2 regions of the Bacillus sp. SYZHCR11 genome follow, and region 1 is predicted to be linked to the other one. Evidence: predicted binding sites of a transcription regulator. Region 1 holds the regulator's gene; the other holds the start of a gene.

What was found. Region 1 encodes NrdR, which represses ribonucleotide reductase genes. Its sites were predicted from a motif close to AACACNATATATNGTGTT; they were not measured.
Region 2: a site for NrdR is predicted at 8,662-8,679, ahead of nrdI (class Ib ribonucleoside-diphosphate reductase assembly flavoprotein NrdI). Genes of this name have one in related genera too.

What each region holds. Positions count from the first base shown of each region.
Region 1 is NZ_JBXUND010000003.1:159,041-174,181, forward strand. Features, by position in the region: gene pnpS (two-component system histidine kinase PnpS) at 1-422, shown strand, start outside; gene polA (DNA polymerase I) at 669-3,308, shown strand; gene mutM (DNA-formamidopyrimidine glycosylase) at 3,333-4,163, shown strand; gene ytaF (sporulation membrane protein YtaF) at 4,300-4,932, shown strand; gene coaE (dephospho-CoA kinase) at 4,948-5,541, shown strand; gene AC2CGA_RS12630 (aldo/keto reductase) at 5,580-6,422, opposite strand; gene AC2CGA_RS12635 (MFS transporter) at 6,482-7,681, opposite strand; gene AC2CGA_RS12640 (winged helix-turn-helix transcriptional regulator) at 7,865-8,251, shown strand; gene AC2CGA_RS12645 (glyceraldehyde-3-phosphate dehydrogenase) at 8,459-9,481, shown strand; gene speD (adenosylmethionine decarboxylase) at 9,720-10,100, shown strand; gene nrdR (transcriptional regulator NrdR) at 10,349-10,807, shown strand; gene dnaB (replicative helicase loading/DNA remodeling protein DnaB) at 10,919-12,328, shown strand; gene dnaI (primosomal protein DnaI) at 12,353-13,288, shown strand; gene AC2CGA_RS12670 (TVP38/TMEM64 family protein) at 13,320-13,961, shown strand; gene ytxC (putative sporulation protein YtxC) at 14,027-14,857, shown strand.
Region 2 is NZ_JBXUND010000001.1:494,513-509,653, forward strand. Features, by position in the region: gene AC2CGA_RS02290 (methionine gamma-lyase family protein) at 1-1,005, opposite strand, end outside; gene hflX (GTPase HflX) at 1,022-2,284, opposite strand; gene spoVK (stage V sporulation protein K) at 2,414-3,382, opposite strand; partial or broken gene AC2CGA_RS02305 (N-acetylmuramoyl-L-alanine amidase) at 3,689-4,446, shown strand; gene AC2CGA_RS02310 (hypothetical protein) at 4,496-5,116, opposite strand; gene nrdF (class 1b ribonucleoside-diphosphate reductase subunit beta) at 5,165-6,154, opposite strand; gene nrdE (class 1b ribonucleoside-diphosphate reductase subunit alpha) at 6,172-8,274, opposite strand; gene nrdI (class Ib ribonucleoside-diphosphate reductase assembly flavoprotein NrdI) at 8,234-8,626, opposite strand; gene AC2CGA_RS02330 (hypothetical protein) at 8,886-9,101, opposite strand; gene AC2CGA_RS02335 (YmzC family protein) at 9,184-9,459, opposite strand; gene hfq (RNA chaperone Hfq) at 9,556-9,777, opposite strand; gene miaA (tRNA (adenosine(37)-N6)-dimethylallyltransferase MiaA) at 9,817-10,761, opposite strand; gene AC2CGA_RS02350 (YmaF family protein) at 10,860-11,264, opposite strand; gene AC2CGA_RS02355 (hypothetical protein) at 11,366-11,659, shown strand; gene erbA (SMR family multidrug efflux transporter EbrA) at 11,798-12,112, shown strand; gene erbB (SMR family multidrug efflux transporter EbrB) at 12,129-12,482, shown strand; gene AC2CGA_RS02370 (OsmC family protein) at 12,496-12,948, opposite strand; gene AC2CGA_RS02375 (poly-gamma-glutamate hydrolase family protein) at 13,009-13,716, opposite strand; gene AC2CGA_RS02380 (hypothetical protein) at 13,972-14,205, opposite strand; gene aprX (serine protease AprX) at 14,385-15,141, shown strand, end outside.

The sequences.
Region 1 (15,141 bases):
TTTTGCAGCATAAGGCTGAGGAAAAAGGCATCAGCTTTCAGCTCGATCTCCCGGAAGAGCCGATTTTTGTGACGGGTGATGCGCACAGGCTGAAGCAGGTATTTTTGAATCTGGCGAACAATGCCCTGACCTACACGCCTGAAAAAGGGACGGTGGGGATTTCGGTACATGTGAAAGAAACCGTTGTCGATATCAAAGTGTCCGATACGGGAATCGGCATTCAGAAAGAAGAGATCCCGCGGATATTTGAGAGATTCTACCGCGTGGATAAAGACAGAAGCCGCAACTCGGGAGGAACCGGCCTCGGCCTCGCCATCGTGAAGCACTTAATAGAAGCCCATGAAGGTAAAATCGAAGTCACAAGCGAGCCTGGACAGGGAACTGTGTTCACTGTGACGCTGAAGCGGCCGCCGGCAGCGTGATCAGCTTTACAAAGGATTAACAATTTCTTCATGACCTGTTAAACCTATCTTGTTAGGATATAACAGAACCCCTTCATCCAAGGAGCCAATTTTGACGGCGGGAACGCGTTTTCTTGTTCCCGTCCTTTTTTGCGTTTTCACGGGGTCCGCTCATTTTCCTTTCAAATTGAACTTTGTTAAAATAAGAGAAGCTGTGAGATTAAAAAACAGAGGAATGACGAGCTTTTGCTCTTAGGAGGATATTGAATGACGGAACGAAAAAAATTAGTGCTTGTCGACGGAAACAGTCTGGCGTACCGGGCGTTTTTTGCATTGCCGCTTTTAAGCAATGAAAAAGGCATTCATACAAATGCCGTATACGGGTTTGCGATGATTTTAATGAAAATGCTGGAGGATGAAAAACCGACCCATATGCTGGTGGCTTTTGATGCGGGAAAAACCACTTTCCGCCACAGCACGTTTAAAGAATATAAAGGCGGAAGACAAAAAACGCCGCCGGAGCTTTCAGAACAGATGCCGTTCATCCGTGAGCTCCTCGATGCCTACAACATCAGCCGCTACGAGCTTCCTGAATATGAAGCGGACGATATTATCGGCACGCTTGCCGTATCTGCTGAAAAAGACGGCTTCGAAGTGAAGGTCGTTTCGGGGGACAAGGACTTAACCCAGCTTGCAACCGGGAAAACGACCGTTGCCATTACGAGAAAAGGCATTACCGACGTAGAAGATTACACGCCGGAGCACGTGCGGGAAAAGTACGGTCTGACTCCTTTGCAAATCATTGATATGAAGGGATTAATGGGAGATTCATCCGATAACATACCGGGCGTCCCCGGCGTCGGAGAAAAAACCGCGATTAAGCTCTTAAAGCAGTTCCATTCGGTTGAGAAACTGCTTGATTCCATTGATGAAGTCAGCGGAAAAAAATTAAAAGAAAAGCTTGAAGAATATAAGGAACAAGCCCTGATGAGCAAAGAGCTGGCGACGATTATGACAAATGCGCCGATTGAAGTCAAGCCCGAAGATTTAGATTACCAAGGGTTTGACCGTGAACAAGTTGTTGCCATTTTTAAAGACCTCGGTTTTAATACGCTTCTTGAGCGGCTCGGTGAAGAAAGCGGGGAAACGGCGGAAGAAAATTTTGAAGACATCAATGTCGAAACGGCAGAAGAAATCACCGAAGATATGCTTGTTTCGCCGTCCGCTTTGGTCGTCGAACAAATCGGTGATAACTATCACGAAGAACCGATCCTCGGCTTTTCCATCGTGAATGAAACAGGTCTTTATTATATTCCGAAAGAAATCGCCATTCAGTCTGAAGCTTTTAAATCTTGGGCTGAAGATGAATCGATGAAAAAGTGGGTGTTCGACAGCAAACGTTCCGTCGTCGCTTTGCGCTGGCAGGGAATTGAGCTGAAGGGAACGGAATTTGACGCGCTTCTTGCTGCCTACATTATAAACCCGGGCAATTCGTACGACGATGTCGCGAGCGTAGCGAAAGAATACGGGCTGAATATCGTTTCAAAAGATGAAGCAGTATACGGAAAAGGCGCAAAACGCGCCGTTCCCGCTGAAAAAGAGCTTGCCGATCATCTCGCGCGGAAAGCGTCTGCCGTTAACAGCCTCCGTGACAAACTGCTTGACGCTTTGGAAGAAAATAATCAGCTTGAGCTTTATGAAGATCTTGAACTCCCGCTTGCGCTAATTCTCGGAGAAATGGAATCAATGGGCGTCAAAGTGGATGTGGAAAGACTGAAGCGAATGGGAGAAGAGCTCAAGGCAAAACTGAAAGAATATGAAGAAAAAATCCATGACATCGCCGGTGAGCCGTTTAACATCAATTCACCAAAACAGCTCGGCGTCATTCTGTTTGAAAAACTCGGTCTGCCGCCAGTAAAGAAAACAAAAACAGGCTATTCCACTTCAGCTGATGTGCTTGAGAAGCTCGCAGACAAACATGATATCGTCGCATACATTCTGCAATACAGACAAATCGGCAAACTCCAATCGACTTATATTGAAGGGCTGCTGAAAGTCACGCGCAAGGATTCTCATAAGGTGCATACACGATTCAATCAGGCATTGACTCAAACCGGACGCCTCAGCTCAACGGATCCGAACCTGCAAAATATTCCGATCCGGCTGGAGGAAGGGCGGAAAATCCGTCAGGCTTTCGTACCGTCCGAACCGGACTGGCTTATTTTCGCCGCCGATTATTCACAAATAGAATTAAGGGTGCTTGCGCATATTTCAAAAGATGAAAATCTGATCGAAGCGTTTACGAATGACATGGACATTCACACAAAAACCGCCATGGACGTGTTTCATGTCAGTGAAGATGAAGTGACACAAGCGATGCGCCGCCAGGCAAAGGCCGTCAATTTCGGGATCGTTTACGGCATCAGTGATTACGGGCTGTCGCAAAACCTCGGCATCACCCGGAAAGAAGCGGGCGCTTTTATTGACCGCTATTTGGAGAGCTTCCCGGGCGTCAAGGCGTATATGGAAGAATCGGTGCAGGAAGCGAAACAAAAAGGATATGTGACGACACTTATGCAGCGCCGCCGCTATATCCCTGAGCTGACCAGCCGCAACTTCAACCTGCGGAGCTTTGCGGAACGGACGGCCATGAATACGCCGATTCAGGGAAGCGCCGCCGATATTATTAAAAAAGCCATGATTGACATGGCAGCTGAGCTGAAAGAAAAAAACCTGAAGGCGCGGCTGCTGCTTCAGGTGCACGATGAATTGATTTTTGAAGCGCCTAAGGAAGAAATTGAAATATTAGAGAAGCTGGTTCCTGAAGTAATGGAGCATGCTTTGGCATTAGACGTGCCGCTGAAGGCGGATTATGCTTCAGGGCCGTCTTGGTACGATGCAAAATAAACAGAAAAAAAGGAAGTGATGATTGTGCCGGAATTACCAGAAGTTGAAACGGTCCGGCGCACTCTGACCGGTCTTGTGAAGGGGAAAACGATTGAATCGGCGGATATCAGATGGCCGAATATCATCAAAAAACCCGCCGAGCCGGAGGAATTCGCGCGGCAGATTGCAGGAGAAACGATCCGATCCATCGGAAGAAGGGGAAAGTTTTTGCTTTTCCATTTGGATCATTATGTCATGGTGTCCCACCTGCGTATGGAGGGGAAATACGGTCTTCATCAGGCCGATGAGCCTGACGATAAACATGTGCACGTCGTGTTTCACATGACGGACGGAACACAGCTCCGCTACCGGGATGTCCGGAAATTCGGCACGATGCATTTGTTTGCGCCGGGAGAGGAACGGAATGCATTACCGCTTTCACAGCTCGGGCCCGAACCCGATGATGAAGCATTTACCGCCGCTTATTTAAAAGAGCGGCTTGCAAAAACGAACCGCGCGGTAAAAACCGCCCTGCTCGACCAAAAAGCGGTCGTCGGCCTCGGCAATATTTATGTCGATGAAGCTTTATTCCGGGCGCGTATTCATCCTGAAACAAAAGCGAACAGTCTGTCGGACGGGCAGATAAAAACGCTTCATACAGAAATTAAAGACACCCTTCAGGAAGCGATTGACGCGGGCGGGAGCACCGTCCGGTCTTATATCAATTCTCAAGGGGAGATCGGAATGTTTCAGCTCAAACATTACGTATACGGCAAAAAGGATGAACCGTGCAAAACGTGCGGCACGATGATTTCTAAAATCGTGGTCGGCGGAAGGGGCACTCATTTTTGCGCCCGCTGCCAAAAAAAATCATAAACTGAAGCTGTTCAAGCAGGCGGCAGCAGAATGACTTTTTTCTAACACAGTTGATGACCTTTCTCCATATATATATTGTGATTCACCCAATAGGCATATGTCACAATTGCCGATCAAGAGAAAGGGAGAAACGGATATGGAGATTGTTTCTTTGCTGCTTTTGGCTTTTGCTGTCAGCTTGGACAGTTTTTCAGTCGGGTTTACGTACGGTTTGAGAAAAATGAAAATCCCGTTCAAAGCGATTGCCGTGATCGCCTGCTGTTCAGCCTCTGTGATGTTTATATCCATGCTGATCGGCCATTTTCTGACAAAGATTTTTCCCGTATCCGTCACGGAGAAACTGGGCGGGCTGATCTTAATCGGAATAGGGGCATGGGTCATCTGGCAATTTTTTAAACCGGCTAAAGAGCCGGATTACTTATTGCATGAAAAAACGCTGCTTAATCTTGAAGTGAAATCGCTCGGCATCGTCATTCATATTTTGAAAAAACCGACCAGCGCCGATATTGATCAATCCGGAACCATTAACGGAGTCGAGGCGCTTCTGCTCGGTATCGCCTTATCCATTGACGCGTTTGGCGCCGGGCTGGGAGCGGCCATTCTCGGCTTTTCTCCGGTTATGATGAGCGTGACTGTCGGGGTGATGAGCTCGCTGTTTGTTTCACTCGGCATAAACGCGGGGCATTTGCTTTCAAGGTGGAATTGGATAGATAAAATGACATTTTTGCCGGGAGTCCTGCTGATTATCATCGGGATTTGGAAAATGTAAGAAGGAGTGGGCTTTTTGAGCTTGGTCATCGGTTTAACGGGAGGCATCGCAAGCGGCAAAAGCACGGTAGCGCGTATGCTGATCGACAAAAAAATAACAGTCATTGATGCGGATGCCATCGCGAAACAGGCGGTGGAAAAAGGAATGCCGGCTTACGGACAAATTGTGGAAGCATTCGGAAAAGACATCCTGCTGGAAAATGGCGATATTGACAGAAAAAAACTCGGTTCTATCGTTTTCACTGACGAACAGAAGCGTCTGAAGCTGAATCAGATCGTTCATCCGGCAGTGCGTGCGGAAATGCTGAAACAGCGGGATGAAGCCATTGCGAGAAAAGAGCAGTTCGTCGTTTTGGATATACCGCTTTTGTATGAAAGCGGGCTTGATTATCTTGTCGGCAAAGTGCTCGTCGTCACCGTACCGGCAGACATTCAGCTCAAACGGCTGATGGAGCGGAATTCCCTGACAGAAGAAGAAGCGATGAGCCGGATAACGTCGCAAATGCCTTTAGCGGACAAAGCAAAAAAAGCTGACGCCGTCATTGATAACAGCGGCAGTCTTGAATATACAAAGCACCAGCTTGAGGAAGTATTGAGCGGCTGGGCATAAACAAACACCGTTCGGAAAGCCGAACGGTGTTTTTCTGGTTAAAAATCAAAATTGTCAGGGTCCGGACCGACACGGAGATTTTCGTTCAGATCATCAATCCGCTTCATATCTTCAGCTGACAGTTCGAAATCAAAGACATTTGCATTTTCTTCAATACGGTGTTTTTTAGTTGATTTCGGAATGGTGATGACACCGTTTTGCAAATCCCAGCGCAAAATCACTTGAGCGGCTGATTTGCCGTATTTCTCAGCAATCTCCTGTAAGACGGGGTGATCAAGCAGCTGCCCTTGCATCAATGGCGACCACGCTTCAAGCTGAATGCCTTGTTCAGTGCAGAAAGCAAGCAGTTCTTTCTGTGTCAGGCGCGGGTGGTACTCCACCTGGTTGATCATCGGCTTGATTTCCGTTTCTTTCATGAGATGTTTCAGGTGGTGAATTTGGAAATTGCTGACCCCGATCGCCTTAATGCGTCCATCCCGGTAGAGGGTTTCGAGCGCCCGCCACGCATCGATGTACTTTCCTTCGACAGGCCAATGGATCAAATATAAATCTAAATAATCTAAACCGAGTTTTTCTAAGCTTGTGTCAAACGCTTTTAACGTTTCTTCATATCCTAAATCGGCATTCCATACTTTTGACGTGACAAAAATGTCTTCACGTTTTAATCCCGCTTCTTGCAGCCCTTGGCGGATCCCTTCGCCGACACCTTCTTCATTTCCGTAAATCGCGGCGGTATCAACGCTGCGATAGCCGTGCACCAATGCCGTTTTCACCGCGTTGACGAGTTCCGCGCCTTCCTCTACTTTGAAAACTCCGATGCCGAACCAAGGCATCTCTACTCCGTTATGCAATGTTGCTTTTGCTTGTAAATGTGTTGTCATGTATATATTCCTCCTATTATTTGTCTGTTGAAAAAAATCAAAATGCGCTGAAGAAAAACTCACCTCCTTTCAAGGGCAGTGCGATCCCGCTTTTCCAGCTTCCTGCTCCATCCGGTTAATACGACCGCGCTGAGCACCATCAGCGCCCCGATCCAAGCGGTATGAATGATTCCGATTGAGTCTGTAATGATTCCGCCGGCAAACGAGCCGATCGCGATTCCGGCATTAAATGCCGCGATATTTAAGGCTGAAGCTGTATCAACGGCGCTTGGCGCAAAACGTTCACTCAGCATCACGACATATACCTGAAGCCCCGGCACATTCATAAACGCCAACAGCCCCATGAAAATAATGGTGATCAGCCCGGCTGTTTTAAACGGCGCGGTAAAAGTCAGGACAAACAGCACAGCAGCCTGGACAATGAACATATAAAACAAGGCTTTCAGCGGATTACGGTTTGATAAACGGCCGCCAATCATGTTTCCGATGGCAATCGCAATTCCGTAAATGAGCAGGATGGCCGCGACGGTTTCTTTCTGAAAACCGGTTACCTCCTGAAGAAGCGGAGATAAATACGTAAACACGACAAACGTTCCGCCGTAGCCTAACGCTGTAATAATAAATAAAAGCAATAACCGGCCGTTTGTGACGAGTTTGACCTGCTCGGAAAATGCGGTTTTCGTCCCTTTGCGCAAATGAGACGGAACGAGAAGCGCGTTTGTGAGGAATGCGATGATTCCTACCGCCACAATCACGGCAAATGCGATTCTCCATCCGAATTGCTGGCCGAGATAGGTGCCGAACGGAACGCCGGTCACCGTAGCCACCGTCAGCCCCGTGAACATAATGGAAATCGCGCTTGCTCTTTTATGCTCCGGCACGATATTGGCGGCGATCGTTGCCCCGATTGACATGAAAATGCCGTGGGAAAAAGCCGAAATGACCCGTGCCGCCAGTAAGACGCCGATTGAGGAAGCGCTCGCTGCGAGTGTATTTCCGGCGATAAAAATCAACATCACCCAGAGCAGCAGCGTTTTCCGCGACATGCCGGATGTGAGAGACGTTAAAACCGGCGCGCCGAATGTCACGCCCAGAGCATACATGGAAACGGTAAGTCCCGCCGTTGTCACAGGTATATGCAGATCTTGAGATATAAGCGGCAGCAGTCCGACGCTGATAAATTCGGTTGTGCCGATCGCAAAAGCGCTGACGGCTAATGCCAGCAGCGCTGGTAAATAGCTTTGGCGATGTGAAGACATCTGTTTTCCTCCTTAAACGATAATGTATGGTTGAAATGATGCCGGGTAAACGATATAAGTATAAGAGTACATTCCTTTTCAGCCGGCAAATGTCATTATGATTGATAGAAGTGTCATTGAAAAGAACGTACTTTTAAGTGCCATAGGCACTTTTTAGTTCCTATAGATGAGGAGGAATTACCGTTGCTGAAGAAAAAATACAATATATCCGTAGAGGCGGCGCTTGAAGTGATCGGCGGAAAATGGAAGTGTGTGATCCTCTGCCACCTTATGCGCGGGAAAAAACGGACAAGCGAATTGAAGCGGCTTATGCCGGACATCACCCAGAAGATGCTGACACAGCAATTGCGGGAGCTGGAAGCTGACGGCGTCATCAACCGGATCGTGTACAATCAGGTGCCGCCGAAAGTGGAATACGAGCTGAGTGAATACGGGCACAGTCTGGAAAGAATTTTAAATGCGCTGTGTGACTGGGGCGCGATGCATATTGCTAAACGGTACGGCGAGGTGTCTTCCGTTTTAGAGGACAGCATTTTAAATGACAAATTTAAAGAACCGGGACAAATATAAGAAAAAAGCAGGCAGCCTGAGACGCTGATCCTGCTTTTTTTATGGAAGAAAGATCATTTTATATGCAAAAAAACCGATTGAACAACATATTGATCGGTATAAGGGTGGATTTTTATCAAGTTGTACTGGCGGATTTCTTTTAATGTGTTATACTATATATAAATAAAGGTAAATTAGAGTGGCATATTAAAAAGGGGTGACCTGAGCATGAAGGTAAAAGTAGCAATCAACGGGTTTGGAAGAATCGGAAGAATGGTGTTCAGAAAAGCAATGGAAGATGATCAAATTCAAATAACAGCCATTAATGCAAGCTATCCCCCGGAAACGCTTGCTCATTTGATAAAGTATGACACAATTCACGGCAAATACCATCAAGAAGTTGAGACCGCCGGCGACAGCCTGATCGTCAACGGAAAACATATTATGCTGTTCAATCGCCGGGACCCGAGAGAGCTTCCGTGGAAAGAATGCGGAATAGACATCGTCGTAGAGGCAACGGGGAAATTTAATTCAAAAGAAAAAGCGATGAGCCATATTGAAGCAGGGGCGAAAAAAGTCATTTTAACGGCTCCGGGCAAAAATGAAGACGTTACCATTGTCATGGGAGTAAATGAAGAGCAGTTCAATCCCGATGAACATGTCATTATTTCAAATGCATCCTGCACGACAAACTGTCTTGCGCCGGTCGTCAAAGTGCTTGATCAGGAATTCGGGATTGAAAGCGGCCTGATGACGACTGTTCACGCTTACACGAATGATCAAAAAAATATCGACAATCCGCATAAAGATCTGCGGAGGGCGAGAGCGTGCGGAGAATCCATCATTCCGACTTCTACAGGCGCCGCTAAAGCGCTGTCGCTCGTGCTGCCTCATTTGAAAGGAAAACTTCACGGTCTCGCTTTGCGTGTTCCCGTTCCGAATGTGTCATTAGTGGACCTTGTCTGCGATCTGAAAACAGATGTGTCGGCCGAGCAAGTGAACGCCGCTTTCCAAAGAGCCGCAAAAACGTCGATGTACGGAATTCTTGATTATTCGGATGAGCCGCTCGTTTCTTCGGATTATAATACGAATTCACACTCTGCGATCATCGACGGACTGACAACGATGGTGATGGAAGACCGAAAAGTAAAGGTGCTCGCCTGGTATGACAATGAATGGGGATATTCCTGCCGGGTCGTTGATCTTATCCGTCACGTCGCCGCGCGAATGAAACACCCGTCAGCTGTGTAGACTAAAGTTCATGGACATTTGTTAGAAAAAAACCCTTAACGGCATATTCGCAAAAAACACACCTTGCAAAATAAACTTAAACACAGTATACTATCTTTCGTGAACTTCTTGCTCGTGACTGCTTCGGAATTACTTAAAGGGTTAGGACCTCTCCGGACTAACTTTCCCCCGTGGTAAATGGCCGGGTCAGTTCTCGGAAATTCACTTTTTTAATTCTTGTTAAGGGGGGTCCATGATTATGGAAACAATGGGGCGTCACGTCATCTCCGAGCTGTGGGGATGCGATTTTGATAAGCTCAATGACATGGATTTTATTGAAAAAACGTTTGTAAATGCTGCTTTGAAATCAGGAGCTGAAGTGCGCGAGGTCGCATTTCACAAATTTGCACCGCAAGGCGTAAGCGGAGTCGTTATTATCTCTGAGTCACATTTAACGATTCACAGTTTTCCTGAACACGGATATGCAAGCATTGATGTTTATACTTGTGGAGACCTGGATCCTAATGTGGCTGCGGATTACATTGCGGACGCATTACATGCAGATACAAGAGAAAACATTGAAATACCGAGAGGAATGGGGCCTGTACAGATTAAACAGGCACAAGCGAAAGTACTGTAATTTTCAAAACGCAAACACAAGGGAGCTAAGCTGAAAAAGCCATTACGCGCTTTGAAGCTGATGCTCCTTTTCTAATGTAAAAAAACAGCATTGCTTTTTCTTTAAGCATTTTTTTTGTAAAATAGAAAAGATAAGGCCGGTCTATCGGCTCTCCCAACAAATAGGCTCATCCTAGAAACGTTGGCGGGCATTTACCGGAAGCTTGCGAACCGCATTACAGCAACGAAACAGATGGGAGCTGATCCAATTTGAAATGTCCTTCATGCCAGCATAACGGTTCCCGCGTACTTGATTCACGGCCTGCGGACGAAGGGAAATCAATCCGCAGAAGGCGGGAATGCGAAGCCTGCCATTACCGCTTCACTACATTTGAGAAGTTTGAAGAGATGCCTCTGATCGTCGTGAAAAAAGAAGGCGTCCGGGAAGAATTCAGCCGTGAAAAAATGCTGCGCGGGTTAATTAAAGCTTGTGAAAAAAGGCCCGTTCCTTTGAAAACATTGGAAGACATGTGCTTTGACATTGAAAAAGAGCTGAGAAACCAAGGCGTATCTGAAGTCAAAAGCGAACTTGTCGGTGAAATGGTAATGGACCGCCTGGCGAAAATCGATGAGGTGTCTTATGTCCGCTTTGCCTCCGTCTACCGGCAGTTTAAGGATATAAACGTGTTTATCGATGAATTGAAAGATTTAATAAAGAAAGAACGCTGAGAGAGCTAAGAGATTGTGTCTGGCTCTTTTCTCATGAGCAAAATTGGCATTTGATAGATCGCAGAAACGGTGTAAAATGAGAGTAGAAACATATCGGAAGGTTTGAGAATCATGGCTGACTATTGGAATGACGTATTGCCTGTAGATCCTTATACGGTCAAAAGCCGTTCGCTTCTTCAGGATGTCGACAGACAGGTTTTGACACATCTGTACCAGCCGCTGATCGGTTCTTTTGCATTCTCCCTTTATATGACCTTGTGGGGGGAGCTTGAGCAGAACCGCTTGTGGGGAGCGGAATCCACGCACAGGCAGCTGATGGGCATGATGCAGTCAAATTTAAAAAAGATTCATCATGAACAGGGAAAGCTTGAAGGAATCGGACTGCTGAAAGTGTATATCCGGGAGTCCGAGCAAAAAGAGCGGATGTTTATTTATGAGCTGCTGCCCCCGCTCAGGCCGAATGATTTTTTTGAAGACGGCATGCTGAATGTCTTTCTTTATAACAGAGTCGGTAAAACGAAATACCAGCAGCTGAGACAATTTTACACGCACCCTTCCGTCGGCGCGGGCGCAAGGGAAATTACCCGTCCGTTTAATCACGCTTTTGCCTCTTTTCAGCCGAGTGAATGGAAAATGACGCCTGATATGGAAGAGGCGATGAAGCTCCCCGAGGACTATGAGACGGCGTCTGTCGGACAAGCGCCTTCCTATACGGTGACGGAGGAAGTGTTTGATTTTGAGCTGTTTTTGGCGGGGTTATCAGAAACGATGATACCGCGCAAATCAATCACACAGGATGTGCGGGAGAGCATTAAAAAGCTTTCATATTTATACGGAATAGATCCTATCTCCATGCAGCACGTCGTCATGACCGCAATTAATGAACAGGATACGATAACGGCCGAAGCGCTGAGGAAAGCGGCCAGCGACTGGTACCAAATTGAAAGAAGCGGCAAGCTTCCCGAACTGATTGATAAAACACAGCCTGTCACCTTGAGAGAAAACCGGACGGAAAAGGACGATTCATTGAACGGCGAACTCATCGCACAGCTTGAGACCATATCACCGAGAAAGCTTCTCCAGGACATTGCGGACGGGACCGAGCCGTCAAAAGCCGACCTGCAGATTATCGCCGATATTATGTTCGAACAAAAGCTTGAGCCCGGCGTCACCAATGTGCTGATTTATTATGTCATGCTGAAAACGGATATGAAGCTGTCCAAAAACTATATCCAAAAAATCGCCGCCCACTGGGCCAGAAAGAAAGTCAAAACGGTACGGGAAGCAATGAAGCTCGCAATCGAAGAGCACAGGCAATATCTTGATTGGGCGGACGGCAAAACAAACGGCGCGGCGCGCGGCAAAAAAACCGTCCGGGAAGAAAAGCGCCCTGATTGGATGAAAGAAGAAGAAACCGGGAAGAAACAAGAACAGACGGCTCTTTCCGCACAGGATCTTGAAGAACAGAAGAAAAAAATGATGGAAGAAATGAAAAAACTGAAAAAATACTCTGCCTATTGAGACAGAGAAGCGGGGTGATATTGAATGGAACCGATCAGCCGATCCTTAGAAGGCGTGACGAAAAGACCTGACTTTCAAAAACGCCTGGAACGAATGCAGCAGCAAGTTATGGCCGACGAAGACGTCCAGGCTTTTTTGAAGGAACAGAAAGATGTTATCAATCAAAGCATGATTGACAGAGGGTTAAATAAACTGTACGAATTCGTTCAGCAAAGCAAACAGTGCGCCTTCTGTTCGAAAGACAGCCGGACGAACAGCCTGCTTGAAGGCTACCATCCGAAGCTTGTGATCAACGGGCGTTCCATTGATATTGAATATTACGAATGTCCGGAAAAGAGAAAGCTCGACCGCCAGAAAAGGCAAAAGTCCCTGATGAAGAGCATGTATATCCAGCAGGAACTTCTCGGCGCGACGTTTCAGCAGATCGACATTACCGATCCGAGCAGACTCGGCATTTTCCAGCATGTGACGGATTTTCTGAAGAGCTATAATGAAACGGGAAAAGGCAAAGGGCTGTATCTGTACGGAAAATTCGGAATCGGAAAGACATTTATTTTAGCCGCCATTGCCAACGAACTGGCGGAAAAAGAGTATTCATCAATGATCGTATATGTTCCCGAATTTGTCAGAGAGCTGAAAAACTCGCTTCAGGATCAGTCGCTGGAGGCGAAACTGAATATGGTGAAAACGACGCCCGTACTGATGCTTGATGACATCGGAGCGGAGTCAATGACAAGCTGGGTCAGGGATGAAGTCATCGGCACCGTGCTTCAGCACAGAATGAGCCAGCAGCTTCCCACTTTCTTCTCGTCTAATTTTTCACCAGACGAGCTGAAGCATCATTTTACGTATTCACAGCGGGGAGAAAAGGAAGAAGTAAAAGCGGCAAGACTGATGGAGCGGATTTTATATTTGGCTTCGCCCGTCCGTCTTGACGGGGAAAACCGCCGCCGTTCATGATGCCGGCGTCCAATGGGAAGGATTTGAGGGAATGAGGAATAAGAAGGCTGTCACTTGGGCTGCGGCTGCGGCGGGAGCGGGTCTTTTGCTGTGGGCAAACCGCAAATATCTGAATCTGTCGCCTAAGGAGATCCGGCTGTGGGTGTTATCGTTCGGTGTTTTTGCGCCGCTTGTGTTTATCGGAATTTCCATCGTCAGGCCTTTTGTGCTGTTTCCCGTATCAATCGTTTCCGTCGCCGGAGGATTGGCGTTCGGCCCGTTTTTCGGCACCATGTATACGCTGGCGGGCTCAATGGGCGCTGCCGCCGCGTCTTTTTTTGCGGCGGGGCTGTTTGCCTTTAATGAGAAAAGCCGTCATGGAAAAATGGAAGCCATTCAAAAGCAGATGAAAACCAATGGCTTCTTTTATATTTTTATCCTGCGCATTCTGCCTGTTAACTTTGATGTGATCAGCTATGCCGCGGGCCTATCGAAAGTCAGGCCGGTAACGTATTTTTTGGCGACCGCAGCGGGCATCATTCCGGGGACGATCGTCCTGAATGTGCTCGGCGCGAGCTTTATGTCCGGCAATGTGCTGACCGTACTCTGTGTGATCTGTCTTTACATCGTATTTTTATCGCTTCCCGTTATATTTAAAAAGAAGGTGCGTCATTTGTTCGGCGGTGAAAGCTAACCTTTACGTCTATTTTAAAAACATCCCCCATATACTTGTAACAGATGCCGTAAGGGGGGACAAATATGCTTGAAGTGATCTTTGAAGATGACCACGATACCGCCGCTTTTTTACATCTCATTCAGCAATCGGACGACCGGAGACATTTTATTGTCCGTGAAGGCATAAAAAAAGTCGGAATCGCAAGGTCTGAAACGGCTTTTTGCGTTCAGCGCTTTATTGAGCCGATACTTGTCAGGTTTTTTTTGGAATGCAAAGAAGACGAGCATATGCTTTCGCTTATTGAGGACGCATACTGCTTCACCGATCAGGATGAACAGCAGCAAATCCTTCAGCTTGCACACAGCATTATGGAAGGAGAGCTTGAGGATCATCCGTTTGAGCCGAAGAAAGAGCCGCGCACACAGTTTATTTCAGATGCGCTCCGGACGATTTCACTTGATGCGGGTGTTTTTTCCGTGCGTTCGTTTCAGACGTTCCGGCTCGGCAGGTATTATGAGAGGCTCAGAGAATATGCGGAGGCCGCGATAGATGAATACCAGATGGAACAGGAATATCAAAACTTTATCCAGTCTCTGAGAGATTATGTGACATCCAATCCGCCGCGGATGAAGAAAGTCCGCATCGTACATGACCGGGCTTTTACGCTGTGGGAGCTGCGCTATGTGTCAGAACGGGAACAGAAAAAATACATAGACAGACGGTTTGTGCGGGAGCACCCGATGTATATAGATTCCCATCTCCTTGCGCCGCTGATCTCCATTGCGCCTGAGACGGTCGAACTGTATACGGACAAACCGGAACATATGATGTCAAGAACCATTCAAAACGTGTTTCAGGAGAGGGTGCGCCTTTTTCCGCTGGGCGCGTTTGCAGCCGAGAAGACGGAAGGATAGCCGCACGGACGGCCTTGTGTAAGCGGCAGGGCTGTCTGTGCGAAATCAGACGGAAAACCGAGTTGCATTTTTCTCACAGACATTTTATAATACATAAAAGATTAATGATTGCTACACGTATTGATAAGGACATGAAGCATTGATACCGGCTTTATAAGAGAGGAGAGCCCAGGCTGAAAGCTTTCCAGCTATGGATCATTGTCTTTACCGCCTTTGAACTTCAGCTGTGAACGCCGGAATAAGCGCCAGTAATAGCTGACGGGAACTCCCGTTACAGAGCTTAG
Region 2 (15,141 bases), on a different contig from region 1:
CATCTTATCAGGGTCCTGAAACTCAACTGATTGAATCAGATCCGTTCTCGGCGCATTCCATGCAGGGTTTGACGTAAAGCCGAGCTTTTCAAGAAAACGGGCGGTAAATACCGCTCCCTTCAAGCTTTGCGCCACTACATGCGGAGCGAGAAAGAAACCTTGATACATTTCCTGCAGTGAATAAAGCGAAGCACCGGCCTCACTTCCGATTCCCGGGGAGGTCATCCGGTAAGAGCAGGCCTCAATCCACTTGGCTTTCCCTACAAGATAGCCGCCCGTTTTAGCAAGGCCGCCGCCCGGGTTTTTAATCAGGGAGCCGGCCATAAGATCCGCTCCGACGTGGCAGGGTTCCCGCTCTTCTGCAAATTCTCCGTAGCAATTGTCCACAAAAACAATGACATCCTCTTTGATTTCCTTTACGAAACGAATCATCTCTTCAATTTCATTTATTCTGAAAGACGGACGATTCGCATATCCTTTTGAACGCTGGATGCCGATCACTTTTGTATTCGGCCGGATTGCAGCCCGGACTGCTTCAAAGTCCACTCTGCCTTCTGATGTTAAATCGACTGCATTGTATCCGATTTGAAATTCCTTAAGCGAGCCTGAATACTCCCCGCCTCTTACTCCGACGATTTCCTCGAGTGTATCGTAAGGCTTGCCTGTGATATAAAGCAATTCGTCCCCGGGTCTCAGCACGCCGAAGAGCGCGATTGAAATCGCATGCGTACCGGAAATGATTTGCGGCCGCACAAGTCCCTCCTCTCCTCCGAACACATCAGCATAGATCTTCTCCAGTGTATCCCGTCCGATATCATCATAACCGTATCCGGTTGAAGGCGTAAAATGCGTATCGCTTACTTTATGTTTTCTGTAGCTTTGCAGGACTCTCCATTCATTCCGTTCACTGATTTCTTCTATTCTTTTATGAACGGCGGAGATTTCCGCTTCTGTTTCTTCGGCGGTTTTTTGTAAAAGAGCGCCGTGGGTCAGTGTGTCAAACATGTTGTGTATACCTTCCTTACATGAATTTCTTCAATTCTCCGAGTATGCTTTGTTCTTCCTGTACATAACCTGAAACTTCGTAGCGTTCATTTTCTTCATTAAAATAAAGGCTGTCGATCATGGTCTCTGATTTGATGCGTGACATCAATTTGCCTTCGGCGGCAGGCACATGAACTTCATACGGTGTCATCAGCTCCCGGCGCAAATAAGCTTCGATTTCCGCTTTTAGTTTCGCTTCATCCCCGGCGATTCGGGCGCTGATCATGATGTGGCCTTCTCCCGCTGTCGGGATGAAGTCAGGAAGTGTCTCATCACGTTTGTTATAAGCGGTCAGCACCGGAATATCATCTGCCTCAAGCTCTTTTAACAGTCCGAGGACAGTCTGTTCATGCCCGGCATAATCTTCATTGGATGAATCAATGACATGAATGATCAAGTCTGCTTCCTTCACTTCCTCAAGCGTTGAACGGAAAGCGGCAATCAGCGTCGTCGGCAGATCCTGAATGAAGCCGACCGTATCAGACAAAAGGACGCTGTAGCCGCTTGGGAGCGCCATCTTTCTCGTCATCGGATCAAGTGTTGCAAACAGCAGATCTTCTTCATAGCTGTCTGAGCTTGTTAATTGATTGAACCACGTTGATTTTCCTGCATTGGTATAACCGACGAGTGCAGCCTGAAGCACGCCGTTCTTTTTGCGTCTCTCCCGATAACGGCTTCTGTGGCGGATAACCGTTGACAGCTGCACGTTAATTTCGTGTATGCGGTTTCTAATGTGGCGCCGGTCTGTTTCAAGCTTTGTCTCACCGGGCCCTCTCGTCCCGATTCCGCCGCCTTGTCTTGAGAGATTGATTCCTTGTCCGCTCAGACGCGGCAGCGCGTATTGAAGCTGGGCCAATTCGATCTGAAGCTTTCCTTCTCTCGTCTTCGCCCTTTTTGCGAATATATCCAAAATAAGCTGCGTGCGGTCGATGATCTTCGCTTCAATTGCAGTGGCGAGTGATTTAAGCTGGCTCGGTGACAGTTCATCATTAAAAATAACCAGATCCGCTTCAAGCTCTTCACACAGCGCCTTCAGCTCGTCTACTTTCCCCTTGCCTATGTATGTAGCGGCATCCGCTCTGTTCCGTTTTTGCGTAATCCGGGTCAGCACCGTTCCGTCAGCCGTTTTTGTCAATGAAGCAAGCTCTTCCATGGAATGTTCAAAGTGCTCATCTGTCATGTGCGGAAGCTGGCAGCCGACCAAAATGACCGTTTCTTTTTTTCCTTCCTGTTCGTTCAAATGGATGTTCCTTTCTGTGTCGTATTGGGCAGTAGTACTATCATACCAAACCCGCAGGGCGTATACCACACATCCGGCGGGTTTTAAAGAGAGAAATAAAAAAGAGACCCCTCAAACCGGCTGAGAGGTCTATTCGTGAGCTGCCGCCTCATCTTTTATAAGTAAATCCTGGCTCTTGATCGTCATTAAATCGTTTTTTAAGTATTGGTCTCCCATTAAAAGCCTCATGGCCTGAGCGCGGATTGATTTTTCAATCACGTTTCTGACAAAGCGCCCGTTGCTGAATTTAATGGGGCTTGTCGTGCTTTTCACTGTCATTAAGTAATCTTTTAACTTCCACTCGGCTTCCTGGCTTAATTGATACTCCCGCTCTGCTATCATGCGCTTTGCGATGTCCATCAGCTGAGTGACAGAGTAATCCGGAAAATCGATGCTGATAGGGAAGCGCGATTGCAGACCGGGATTTAATGACAGGAAATGTGTCATTTCTCTCGAGTACCCTGCCAGGATCAGAATAAATTCATGCTGTTTGTCTTCCATATGTTTGACAAGCGTATCAATCGCCTCTTTACCGAAATCCTTTTCTCCGCCTCTTGCAAGTGAGTATGCTTCATCAATGAATAAAATGCCCCCAAGCGATTTTTTAATCAGATCTCTCGTTTTTTGCGCCGTGTGTCCGATGTATTCACCGACGAGATCGGCACGTTCCGCTTCGATCAGATGTCCTTTGGAAAGAACGTTCATCTCGAAGAAAAGCTTGCCGATCAGTCTCGCGACGGTGGTTTTCCCGGTGCCGGGGTTCCCTTTGAACATCATATGAAGAGCTTGTTTTCCGACTTTCAGCCCTTGTTCGGCCCGTTTTTGGTTGACGAATATCCACGCGTAAATTTCTTTAATGTTGCGTTTCATTTCTTCCATACCCACTAATGTGTTCATTTCTTTTTCAATTTCTTTCAGAATGCTGTGCTTGGCTTCATTTTTTTGCAGGGCGGCCTGATATTCCGCCTCAGCTTCTGCATTTGTCAGCACTTGCTTTTGGCCATTAAGAATGATGTTAATTTGTCCGTTATTTTTATAGGTTACAGCGCGCTCCAACATGCTCACCTCTCTGTTCTCTCTTTATCTTACTCATGATGAAGCGGTTCTGTGACATCCGCCTATCATCATGAGGCCCGTTTTCCTCTTTATCTGTCACTTTTTCCGTTCTCTTCGGGAATGATGTTGAATCCTGCGCTTTCCCGAGAAATATTTTTCATTTCTTATTGTATTCAGCAAAAACGGGAGGACAAACCATTTATTTTTATTTTCCGGGAAATGTTGGGTGTATTTCTCATTTTTTTCATGAATGACAGCCGTACAAGCACCTTTTGAATATCATCATATGCTGTAATGAGGTGATGGAGAATGGTTAAAATTTTTATAGACCCCGGTCATGGCGGAACTGATTCAGGTGCAACCGGAAACGGACTTCAGGAAAAAGCGGTCACGCTGGAGATCGCGCTGGCTTTGCGCACGATTCTGACGAATGAGTATGAAGGAGTTTCTGTCACGATGAGCAGGACAAGCGATAAGACGGTCAGCCTGACGGAAAGAACGGATGCCGCCAACAGCTGGGGCGCAGATTATTTTTTATCCATTCATATTAACTCAGGAGGCGGAACCGGATTCGAAAGCTATATTTACCCCGGTGTCGGAGCGCCGACCTCGACTTACCAATCAGCCGTCCACACGCAAGTAATTCAAGCATCGGGTTTTAATGACCGCGGAAAAAAAACAGCCAACTTCCATGTGCTGCGGGAGACAAGTATGCCGGCGATTTTGACGGAGAATGGTTTTGTTGATACGTCAGCTGATGCAAACAAACTGAAAACAGCCAGTTTTATTGAAAGCCTTGCAAGAGGACATGCTAAGGGCTTGGAGCAAGCTTTCGGTCTAAAAAAAAAGCTGACTTATATAAAGTGCAAATCGGCGCATTCAAAGTGAAAGCAAATGCTGATGCGCTTGCCGCCGATGCGGTGTCTAAAGGTTTTGACGCGATTGTGCTTCCAAAAGGCGGCTTATTCAAAGTGCAGATCGGCGCATTCTCTTCCAGAGATTATGCTGAAGCGTTGGCAGCGCGGGCCGAAAAAGCCGGATTTGATGCCTTCATTGTGCAAGACTAAATGGAAAAAACCCCTGCTCTCCCTTTTTGGGACGAACGGGGGTTTTTTGTTATTGAAGTATATCGGCGACAAACCGAGACCAAGCTTCAAGACGCTGATACACATTTTCCTCTTTCAGTTCGCTCAGTTTCATCCAGCGCCCGGCGATTTGATCTTTTTCTTTCACTTCGACTTGTGCTGCAGGCGCTAACTGGAGCGCAGAAAGGATGCCGATATGCACCTTCCCTACATCGTTTTCATCATCATTGATCAGGCCGAGTGTGACAATATTTTGTTTGTCCTCCTCGCGAATGTACAGTTCTTCCGCCAGCTCCCGGTCGGTGTTCTGTTTCAGCACTTCCGAAAATGAAGCCGCCCCTTCCATAGGGTTCATGTGTCCGCCGAAGCCGAGAGAAAGCTTATTATGGAGGCGCGATTCCCCTCCGCCCGCGAGCCGTTCATACACAAATACCTCATCATCGCGGCGGATGACGACATACGGAATCGGCTGTTTAAATCGCGGGTCCTCTTCCGCGTCGCCTCTTCTGATTTCAAAAAAATGCGCCTCAATTTGAGCCATAATTTTTATGATACGTTCATCCTCGCTGTTGACTCCCTGAAATGTCAGCATTTCGTTTTGAAAGACGTCACTCCGCGGTGCAGCCAAGATGATTTCATCCATTTTATTCATGCCCGTTCCTCCTGTCTTACCTCTCCACTCAAGCCAAAAGAGCAGATATTATATCTGCTCTTCATCTTGGCCAAAATAAAAATCTTCGTCCTTAATCGGTTCTACCGTCGCCTTTTTGTAGCCGTTCCCTTTCATGGAGAAGAAATCATGTGATTTTGTTTTGGTGTTTAATCCGTTTAATACAATCGGATTAATATCCTCTTCTTCAAAGTAAGGATCGAACCCTAAGTTCATCAAAGCTTTATTGGCGTTATAGCGGATGAATTTCTTTACGTCATGAGACAGCCCGACTTGGTCGTAGAGATCCTCTGTATATTCAAGCTCATTGTGATAAAGCTCTTCTAAAAGCTCAACCGCAAATTCGCGAAGTTCCGCTTTTTTCGCTTCTGTTTGTTTATTGAATATTTCCTGGGCCAGCAGTCCGACATATACACCGTGGATCGCTTCATCACGAAGAATCAGGTTGATGATCTCACCGCTTTGCATCAGTTTTCCCTGTCCGTAGAAATATAACGGATAATAGAAACCGCTGTAGAAAAGGAAGCTTTCCAGATAGACAGAAGCAACCATCGCTTTGAACAGTGAAATTTCATCATCTTTTTGAATGGCTTTGTAAAGCCCGACAATCATTTGCGCTTTTTTTTGCAGATATTTATTCTGCTTTACCCATTCAAATACTTCGTTGATCGTTTCAGTCGGAGCAAGCGTCATAAAAATATTTGAATATGATTTTGCGTGCACCGCGTTTTCCATCATCGCCATGAAATTAAGAACCGCTTTTCGCTGATGGCCTTCGACGTGCTCGGCCACAATCGGCATGCCTGTGTTCCCCTGCTCTGTATCAAGCAGTGTCAGGCCGGCGAGCACCTTCATGTACGTATCCTGCTCATTTTTACCCAAATACTTCCAAGTAAGAAGATCGCCGTTTAATGCGATCTCTTCCGGAAGCCAAAACTGCTTTACGTTTTGGTTGTAGAACATTTGGGTGAAATCATCTTCATGCTTTGACCAGTTTGCTGCGTCATAAATTTTTGTCACTGTTAACTCTCCTTTAATCAAACGACACAAGAAAGACAGCTGTCCTGCCCGGTATCTTTCGTTCTTGCATAGTAAATGGTTTTGATGCCTCTATGGTGGGCATACAGATCAATACGGTTCAGATCACGAGTTGTCATCGTATCTTTCAAAAACAGGGTAAAGCTGATTCCCTGATCGATATGCTGCTGGATTGTCGCGATCATATCCACCACTTTGAACATGTCCATATCATAAGCTTCTTTGTAGAAGAACCAGTTATTAGACGCTAACCCCGGCATCGGGTAATACGTTTTTGAATTTCCGTATGTTCTTTCTTCGATCCGTTCCATGATCGGCATAACGGACGCCGTGCTGGATTGGACGTAGGAAATGGAGCCTGTCGGCGCGATGCACAGTCTGTAACTGTGGTACATGCCGTTTTCGGCGACAAACGCCTTCAGCTCTTTCCAGTCTTCAATTGTCGGGATGTGCATGCCTTCAAAGAGCGCAGCGATTTTTTCGTATGCCGGTGAGAACTCTTTTTCGATGTATTTATTGAAATATTCTCCCGTTGCATAAGTGGAGCCTTCGTAATGCTCAAACGTTTCGCCTTTTTCTTTCGCAAGCTCAGCTGAACGCTGGATGGAATAAAAGTTCACCATCATAAAGAACGTATTCGCAAAATCTCTTGCTTCCGGGCTTTCATAAGCGATGCCGTTTTGGGCCAGGTAGCCGTGAAGGTTCATGGCGCCTAAACCGATCGACTTCATCGCTTTGTTCGCGCGTCTGACTGCCGGCGCGTTGCGGATATCCGTCGTCTCAGATACATGAGTCAGGGAATCCGTCGCGAGTTTCACCGTGCGCTCAATCGATTTATGTTTCATGACATTCAAAATATTTAATGAACCAAGGTTGCAGGAAATGTCCAGGCCGATTTCGTCTTCCTCGTCATAATCTGTGTAAGCCGAAACCTGTGACGCCTGAAGCACTTCAGAGCAAAGGTTCGAGAATTTCACTTTTGATACGTGGTTATTCGCATGCTCTTTGTTTACGTTGTCCTGGAACATAATGTACGGATAACCTGACTCAGAACGGAGAACGGCAAGCTTTTCAAGCAATTTGCGCGCATTCACTTTTTCTTTTTTGACACGCGGGTTGTCGACAAGCTCCTCATACATCGCCGTCATGTCCATCTCATCCATATGCTGGCCGTATTCTTTATAAATCGTGTGCGGATAGAATACATAAGCCGCTTTGTCCTCACGTGCAAGCTCAACGAACTTATCCGGAATGACGACACCGATAGAAAGCGTTTTGACGCGCACATCTTCATCCGCAGAAATCTTTTTCGTATCAAGAAAGTCATTGATATCGCGGTGGAAAATGTTTAAGTACGCCGCGCCAGAGCCTTGTCTTTGGCCCATTTGGTCAGCGTAACGGAACGCGTTATCAAGAAGCTTCATGACGCCTACAACACCTTTTGTGGCGTTTTCAACATCTTTAATCGCTTCACCTTTCGCGCGGAGCTTGGACAGGTTAAGAGAAACACCGCCGCCCAGTTTAGAAAGCTGCATGGAAATATCGATCGCCCGTGAAATATCGTTTAAGGAATCATTGACTTCGAGCAAGAAACAGCTCACCAGTTCTCCGCGGCGTTTTCTGCCGGCATTCAAAAATGTCGGTGTGCTCGGCTGATATTCCTGATTGATCATCAGATTCACATATTCTTTTGCTTTCTCAGTGTCGCCGTTTGCGAAGAACAGCGCAACAATTGAGATCCGGTCCTCATAACGCTCGAGGATTTTTTTCTTGTCATTCGTTTTCAAAGCATAGTCATTATAGAATTTAAACGCACTCATGAAGGAAGGAAAACGAAACTTCTTAGCGTAAGCTGTCTTAAACACTTCTTTAATGTCTTCAAAAGAATAAAGGCTTAAGAATTCCTCTTCGTAGTATTGGTTTTCAATCAAATAATCCAGCTTCTCTTTTAAATCGTGAAAGAAAACTGTGTTTTGATTGATATAGTCTACAAAATAGCTATGTACAGCCTCTTTATCTTTATCAAACTGGAATTTTCCATCTTGTTGGATCATGATTTCGTTATTTAACTGGATCCATTTTGGCACTTGATTTTGTGACAACTCTTTCTACCTCCTGAGTAAACAATTCAACGTCTTTAGATGTGCCGCTGAGTTCAAATTTGTGCAAGATCGGCACCTGATATTGTCTAGAGATGGTATCGGCGCTTTTTGCAAAGTTATCGCCCCATACTTTGTTGCCGCTCGCAGCGACTCCTAATAAGAGATGGGCGTATTTTTCGAGAAATGATTGTGTTGATGCCGGTACCTGACCGAAGTTTGTCGTGTAGGTGACCAAAACAAACGGAGTGTCCACGTGGTCCATTTCGTCCACCTTGCGGATCAGCTGAAAGTCTGTTTTATTCACAAAACGCTGAACATTCCCTGTCTTTGAATCAAATATGATTTGAACCATCCTTATCACGACCTATCAAAAATAATGAATCTCTTAACACTATATATAGTATACTAACCTCTCAGAAAAACACAACATATTGAGATCGATTTATAAAAAATTCATATTTTTGAAAGAGCGGACTTTGGCTCCGGCCCGATTAACGCCCAAAAAAGAGAGCAGAACGAGAATCATCTCTCATCCTACTCAAGGTGTCATGTGTAAGCCGATGTCTATCATAACATGAAAAAAAACTGCTTAGTAGTCTAGACTTTTATTCTTATTTTTTGTAAGAATCACATTTTTTTTCGCTTTCAACGGTTTCTTCAATCTCCACATCAGCACCGATTTCTTTCAGTACGGCTTTCAGAGCGCTTGTGATGGAAGCCTCCCTGATCAGTTCTTTGCCGTCAACGATGATGCTGGTTCCATATTCATAGCAGGAATCATCTTCACAAGTTTCTTCCCAATGGTTGATTATCACCTTGTGTTTCAATCGTCTCACCCTCTGCATGATCAATGTCAGTACTTAGTGTAGCTTGTGCGGCCCGCTTTGTAAATTCGAACGCTTGTGAAATTTATTCAAGCTCATCCAGCGCCGTTTCTTTTTTCAGTTCGATTTTATTCGTTTTTTCATCATAGCGGTATATTTTTAAGTAACCGTCCTCGACAATGCCGAAACGATTATGTTCCAGCTGCACCATGCCTTCTGTCTGCGATTCGGCATCCGCCAAGCCGCCGTCATCATCCGTCACCACCGTCTCGTGATTGCTGCAAGCTCCAAACAGCAAAAAAACAGCGATCCAAACGAGCGTAATCCTGATTCTTCTCAGTTCATTTTCACTTTCGAACACGATTTTCCGAACCCCCTTTTATCTTTCCGATATACGGCCTGCAATATACAGACGCGCATAGAAAAAGACCATTGTTCATGGTCTTTGTCAAAAAGTCTATTCAAGCTCAAGCTGGACGTTTTTTTGCGGGGCGAACGTGGAGATGGCATGTTTATAAATAAGCTGCTGCTTCCCCTCCGTTTCGAGCAAAACGGTAAAGTTGTCAAAGCCTTTTACCTGGCCGCGAAGCTGAAAGCCGTTGAGTAAAAACACCGTGACGAACGTATTGTCTTTTCGGATTTGATTCAAAAACTGATCTTGAATATTAATCGGTTTCATGTTTCGTCCTCCTTGGTTCTCAATACAATACTGTTTCGATTAAATTTCCAGTTTTCCTGCTATACACTCGAAAATTTCCTTTTTTTTCTGCTCAATATCAACAGGCGGCGTCATATCTGTCCATGAAACGGGCATTTTATTGCGAAACCAGGTCAGCTGGCGTTTCGCATATCGCCTTGAATTTTGTTTTAATTGCTCCACGGCCTGAGGAAGCGGCACTTTTCCATCAAGATATTCATACAGCTCTTTATAGCCGATCGCCTGAATCGATTGGCTGTCCCGGATATTCATATCATACAGCCGCTTTACTTCGTCAAGAAGGCCGGTTTCCAGCATCAGGTCAACGCGCTCGTTAATCCGGCCGTACAGTACTTCTCTGTCCATTGTAAGACCGATAAGAACCGCATTGTAAAGCAGCTCCCGTTTTTGGGTTTTAAGATGCTCTGACATTGTTTTTCCCGATACATGCAGGATTTCGAGCGCGCGGATGACTCTTCGCGTATTGTTTTGATGAATGGCTGCCGCCGCTTCCGGGTCGGCTGCCGCAAGCTTGGCATGAAGCGCTTCCGCCCCTTCTTCAGCCGCCAGTTTCTCCATTCGCTCCCGGAATACAGGGTCGCCGGAGTTTTCCGTGAACGTATAGTCATACAGCACGGACTGAATGTACAGACCCGTCCCCCCGACAATCATCGGCAGCTTTCCTCTACCGGCAATCTCGGTGATTTTTCCCCTCACCATTTTCTGATAATCCGCCGTTGAAAAAGTGTCGGACGGCTCCAAAATATCAATCAGGTGATGCGGCACACCTTCTGTCTCTTCTTCGGTGACTTTGGCCGTTCCGATGTCCATCCCTTTATATACCTGCATGGAATCTCCGCTGATGATTTCCGCATTCAGCATTTTCGCGAGTCCGATGCTTAGTTTTGTTTTTCCGACTGCCGTCGGTCCGACGAGTATGACGACAGGCTGTTTTTTATTTTTCAATATGTATCACTCTCTTTTATAAATCTCCCCCTAATTATAGCATTCATTTCTTCAGGCACCTATTCATTTTGCCCTTTTTCCTGAGCGCTAAACGTCCGCTACCACCCGATCGGCTCGTTTCCGACAACCTCTCTCGTTTTTCCTTTGAGCGTATGGCGGTGCGTTTTCCGTCCTTCCTCCCGCGGATCGTAAACGACGCCGCCATGCTGGATCCGAATCGGCTCATTGTAGGCGGCAAAGGTGGTCTCTGAAAGCTCATGGTAATGTGTTCCGTCATCCCTCGGGATGGCAGGGCCGGAAATGCCGTAATACCTATGAAAATGGCCGTTTTCAAACGAGGTGATGCCCGTATAGAAATGTGTATGCTCATCTGTATTGCTGCCGTTCTCCGGCTGCGAAAAGCCTTCGATCATATGGTAGTGCCCCTGCACTACATCCGTAACAGCCCGGTATGCGTGTGTGTGCGGAGGTTTTTTTGACCAATCGGACTGATACAGGCCCACAAAAGCTCACTCCTTTATTTTTTTGATAAATGCCCAATCAAAAATTGGTGGGCTGAATACTCTGTTATCATCTCAAATTTATTCTTGGAGGTACCTAAATTATGAATGAAGAATACACATATGCAGCAGATAGTGATATGAGACCGTTTGGACGGCCCGGATTTGGGTTTGGACGGCCGGGCTTCGGGTTCGGGCGTCCCGGATTCGGCTTCGGCTTCGGGCGGCCGGGTTTTGGATTTGGCCGGCCTTGGTTTGGTTATGGATTCGGACGGCCGTTTGGTTTTTACGGCGGACCGTTCTTCGGAGGGCTTGTCGGGGGGCTTGTCGGAAGCGCTTTGTTCAATCCGTATTTGTACGGAGGTTACGGCTACCCTTACTATCCGTATTACTACTAAGACAATCAAAAAGGGCTCCTTTCAGGGGCCTTTTTATATAGGCCTAATGTCTTGACTTGGCGGGCAAAGTTCGGATATTATTTTATTTTACTGCCTTAAACAAAAGGCATAAGGATTATGATGAGAGGGGGATTTGATATGATTCTGGGTTATATCTTCCTCACAATTGCTATTTTATCAGAGTCAATCGGCGCGGCCATGCTGAAGGTCTCCCGCGGATTTACGCGGTTTTTGCCGAGCGCGCTTGTAGTGGCAGGCTATTCATTGGCCTTTTATATGCTTTCACTTACACTGAATCTCATTCCGCTCAGCTTATCCTATGCAACATGGAGCGGAGCGGGAACGGTGCTCGCATCCATTATCGGAGCGAAATGGTTTCATGAAAAACTGGACAAGCAGGCCGTCATCGGACTTGTATTCTTATTGGCCGGTGTCATTCTGATGAATTGGTAGAAAGGAGAAGCATGATATGAAAGGATTACTCTGCCTGGCATTAGCCATTGTATCAGAAGTGTTCGGAAGCACGATGCTGAAGCTGTCGGACGGTTTTACGCACTTATGGCCCGCTCTCGGCGTCATTGCCGGAATCGGAGCCTCTTTTATGTTTTTGAGCTTCTCTTTGAAAAGCCTTGATTTATCCGCCGCATACGCGACATGGTCAGGTGTCGGCACGGCTTTAACGGCAATTGTCGGCTTTTTTGTTTTTAAGGAAGCCATGACAGCTAAAATGATGATCGGGCTTATTTTTGTCATCACGGGGGTCATCCTGCTGAACCGTTCCAAGTCTCAAAAAGCTAAAAAAAATCAAACGGCCCGGAGCTGACCGTTTGAACTCGTCAAGCGCGGGCAACTTTTACTTCAACCTCAAGCTCCATCTCCACGTTTCCTTGGACCGCTCGTGAAATCATACATGAGGACTCCGCTTTTTGCGCTAACTTCCTGGCGAGCGTAAAGTCCGTTTCGGCTGCATCCGGCTTTAATAATATAAACGGGCGGTGAATGATTTTCTGGTACGTGAACACACCGTTCGTGACGTCTACAATTCCTTCAGATTCCATATGTAGATCTTCTTTATCCAGGCCGCTTCTTTCCAACATCGCCGCAAGCGTTATAATATAACAGGTCGCGGCCGCTCCAAGCAGCATTTCATCAGGATTTGTGCCTTCTCCGGGTCCGTCCATTTCCTTAGGAATGGACACAGCAGTTTCCAGCCGGCCGCTTTTAATATCGCCGACGTCATTGCGATTTCCGGGCCAATTTGCTTTTAAATAAAAGTGATGTTTTGCCAAGGGACAAACCTCCTTTTTTTTCAGTTTACTCATCTTTCACAGGTTTGTCTTTTTTTAAGCTCACGAATACTCTTGATTGATCACTCTTTTTATCGTACGGACAAACCGGTAAAATTCCTCCGTTTTTGTGAATTCCCTTTCGCGGTAATCAAAATTATCAAAAAACGCTTCCCGCTGTTCTCTGCTGATCTCAAGCTGTATACTCAGCCCGGTTTGCGCCTGGTTATTGATATTTTCGGTGTCAACCCCGGCCAGACCGGTTTTTGAGGTTGCCAATTCTGCAGGAAATCCGTTTCGTTTGAGAGCTCTCACCAATTTTTTCGCCCGCTTCCGGTCGCTTCCTCCGACAAGAGTATTTTTCTCGTCGCCTTTATAACCGTGAACTGCGATAACATAATGGTGCTGCTTAATGCTTTCGACTGCTGAAGGCTCATCGAACTTGGTGCTCGTAATATGAAGAGTCTGGTTATCATGCGCTTTTAATCCCTCAAACAGGTAGGTTGAATAATCATCCCTGAAAGAGCGGACGATCTCGCTCACCCCACCCTCAATTCTCCCTCCGTGCGGGGACATGATCAATACGGGGCTCCCCTTTCTCTTATTGTACGATATATGATAATCATCGGGGTCTTCATGTTCAGCCAGATCTTTAAAATCTGTGTATGTATCAGAAGAATTCGAGGGATCAGGGTCTGACGCATAATGAGCACATCTTATTAGTAAGACCATTGCTACGATAATGATGACATTAAGTAAAATTCTTTTCATCAGCTCTCCTTCTTTGCTCCTTTCTGAAAAATGAAATATTCATTATATGGATTTTTGTCAATAGGTCTTATCTTAACATTCTATTAACATTATCATCAGTGAAAAACTTCCCGGTTTCGAAAAATCAATGGATTGTCACGGTTCAAGCGCTCAAATGCCGGGCATCAGTGAAAAAAGGTTGAGAGAGGGCAAAAAAAAAGGGAGGAACGCCCGAATTTTCAGGGGCGGGAGATTCACGGCCGGAAACGGACGGCATCAAGAATACGCTTTTAGAAATGAATATCCGCCTCCCGAAGCAAATGCGCAGGACAGAATGGAGCCCGTCAAAAAAGTTCTCATCTGCCTTTTTGTACAGCAAAATGCCATTACAGCCCGCTCATCCCCTTTTTTTATCATAATGGTCCGTTTTGAAACGGAGCCGTCTTTTTTCATATATATAATATCAATCGGAAGCTGTTTTTCCAAGGAATGTCTCAATATGATGTTCATGTATATACTACCTTCCGCCGGCTTCATTACAAAACGAACAAACGTTCTGTTTCAACTCGATTTCTTCTCCTGAAAAAGCCGCAAGTAACCAGCGCTCCTGAAGGACAAACAAACTGACCGAACTTACGGCCTGTTCATATGGTATAGAGAGAATCGCCAGAATGGGAGGAAAAGTATATATGTTTGGTTACTCAATGGTACAAATGGTGCGGTCAAATGCTCATAAGCTGGACTGGCCGCTCAGAGAAAACGTATTACAGTTATATAAACCTTTCAAATGGACACCTTGCTTTTTACACAATTTTTTCGAAAAAAAGGTGAAAAACAGAAAGAAAATGTCAGTCATCATTGAATTTGAAGAGGGCTGCCATGAATCCGGTTTTCACAGCACAGGACAGGTCTTATCAAAAGAAAAACGCTGCACTATAAAAAAGCAGTTTCAAACAATCAATTGCTGCAGCGCCGAAGTCACGCCGTCCGCCCTTCACATGCTTCTTTCGCAATGCCGGGATATCCGTAAAATCTATTTAAACCGTGAAGTAAAAGCTCTCCTTGATACAGCAGCTGAATCGTCTCATGCAAAAGAAGTGACCCGTAACGGCACCGTATTAACAGGAAAAGGCGTAACCGTCGCCGTTATTGATACCGGAATCTATCAGCATCCCGATTTAGAAGGCAGGATTATCGGATTTGCGGACTTTGTCAACCAAAAGACAGAACCGTATGATGACAACGGGCACGGCACCCATTGCGCCGGTGATATCGCAAGCAGCGGCGCTTCATCTTCGGGTAAATATCAGGGGCCGGCGCCGGAAGCCGATCTGATCGGAGTCAAGGTTTTAAACAAATCAGGATCAGGAACCTTGGCTGATATCATTGAAGGTGTGGAATGGTGCATACAATATAATAAAGAACACACAAAGAATCCGATCAGAA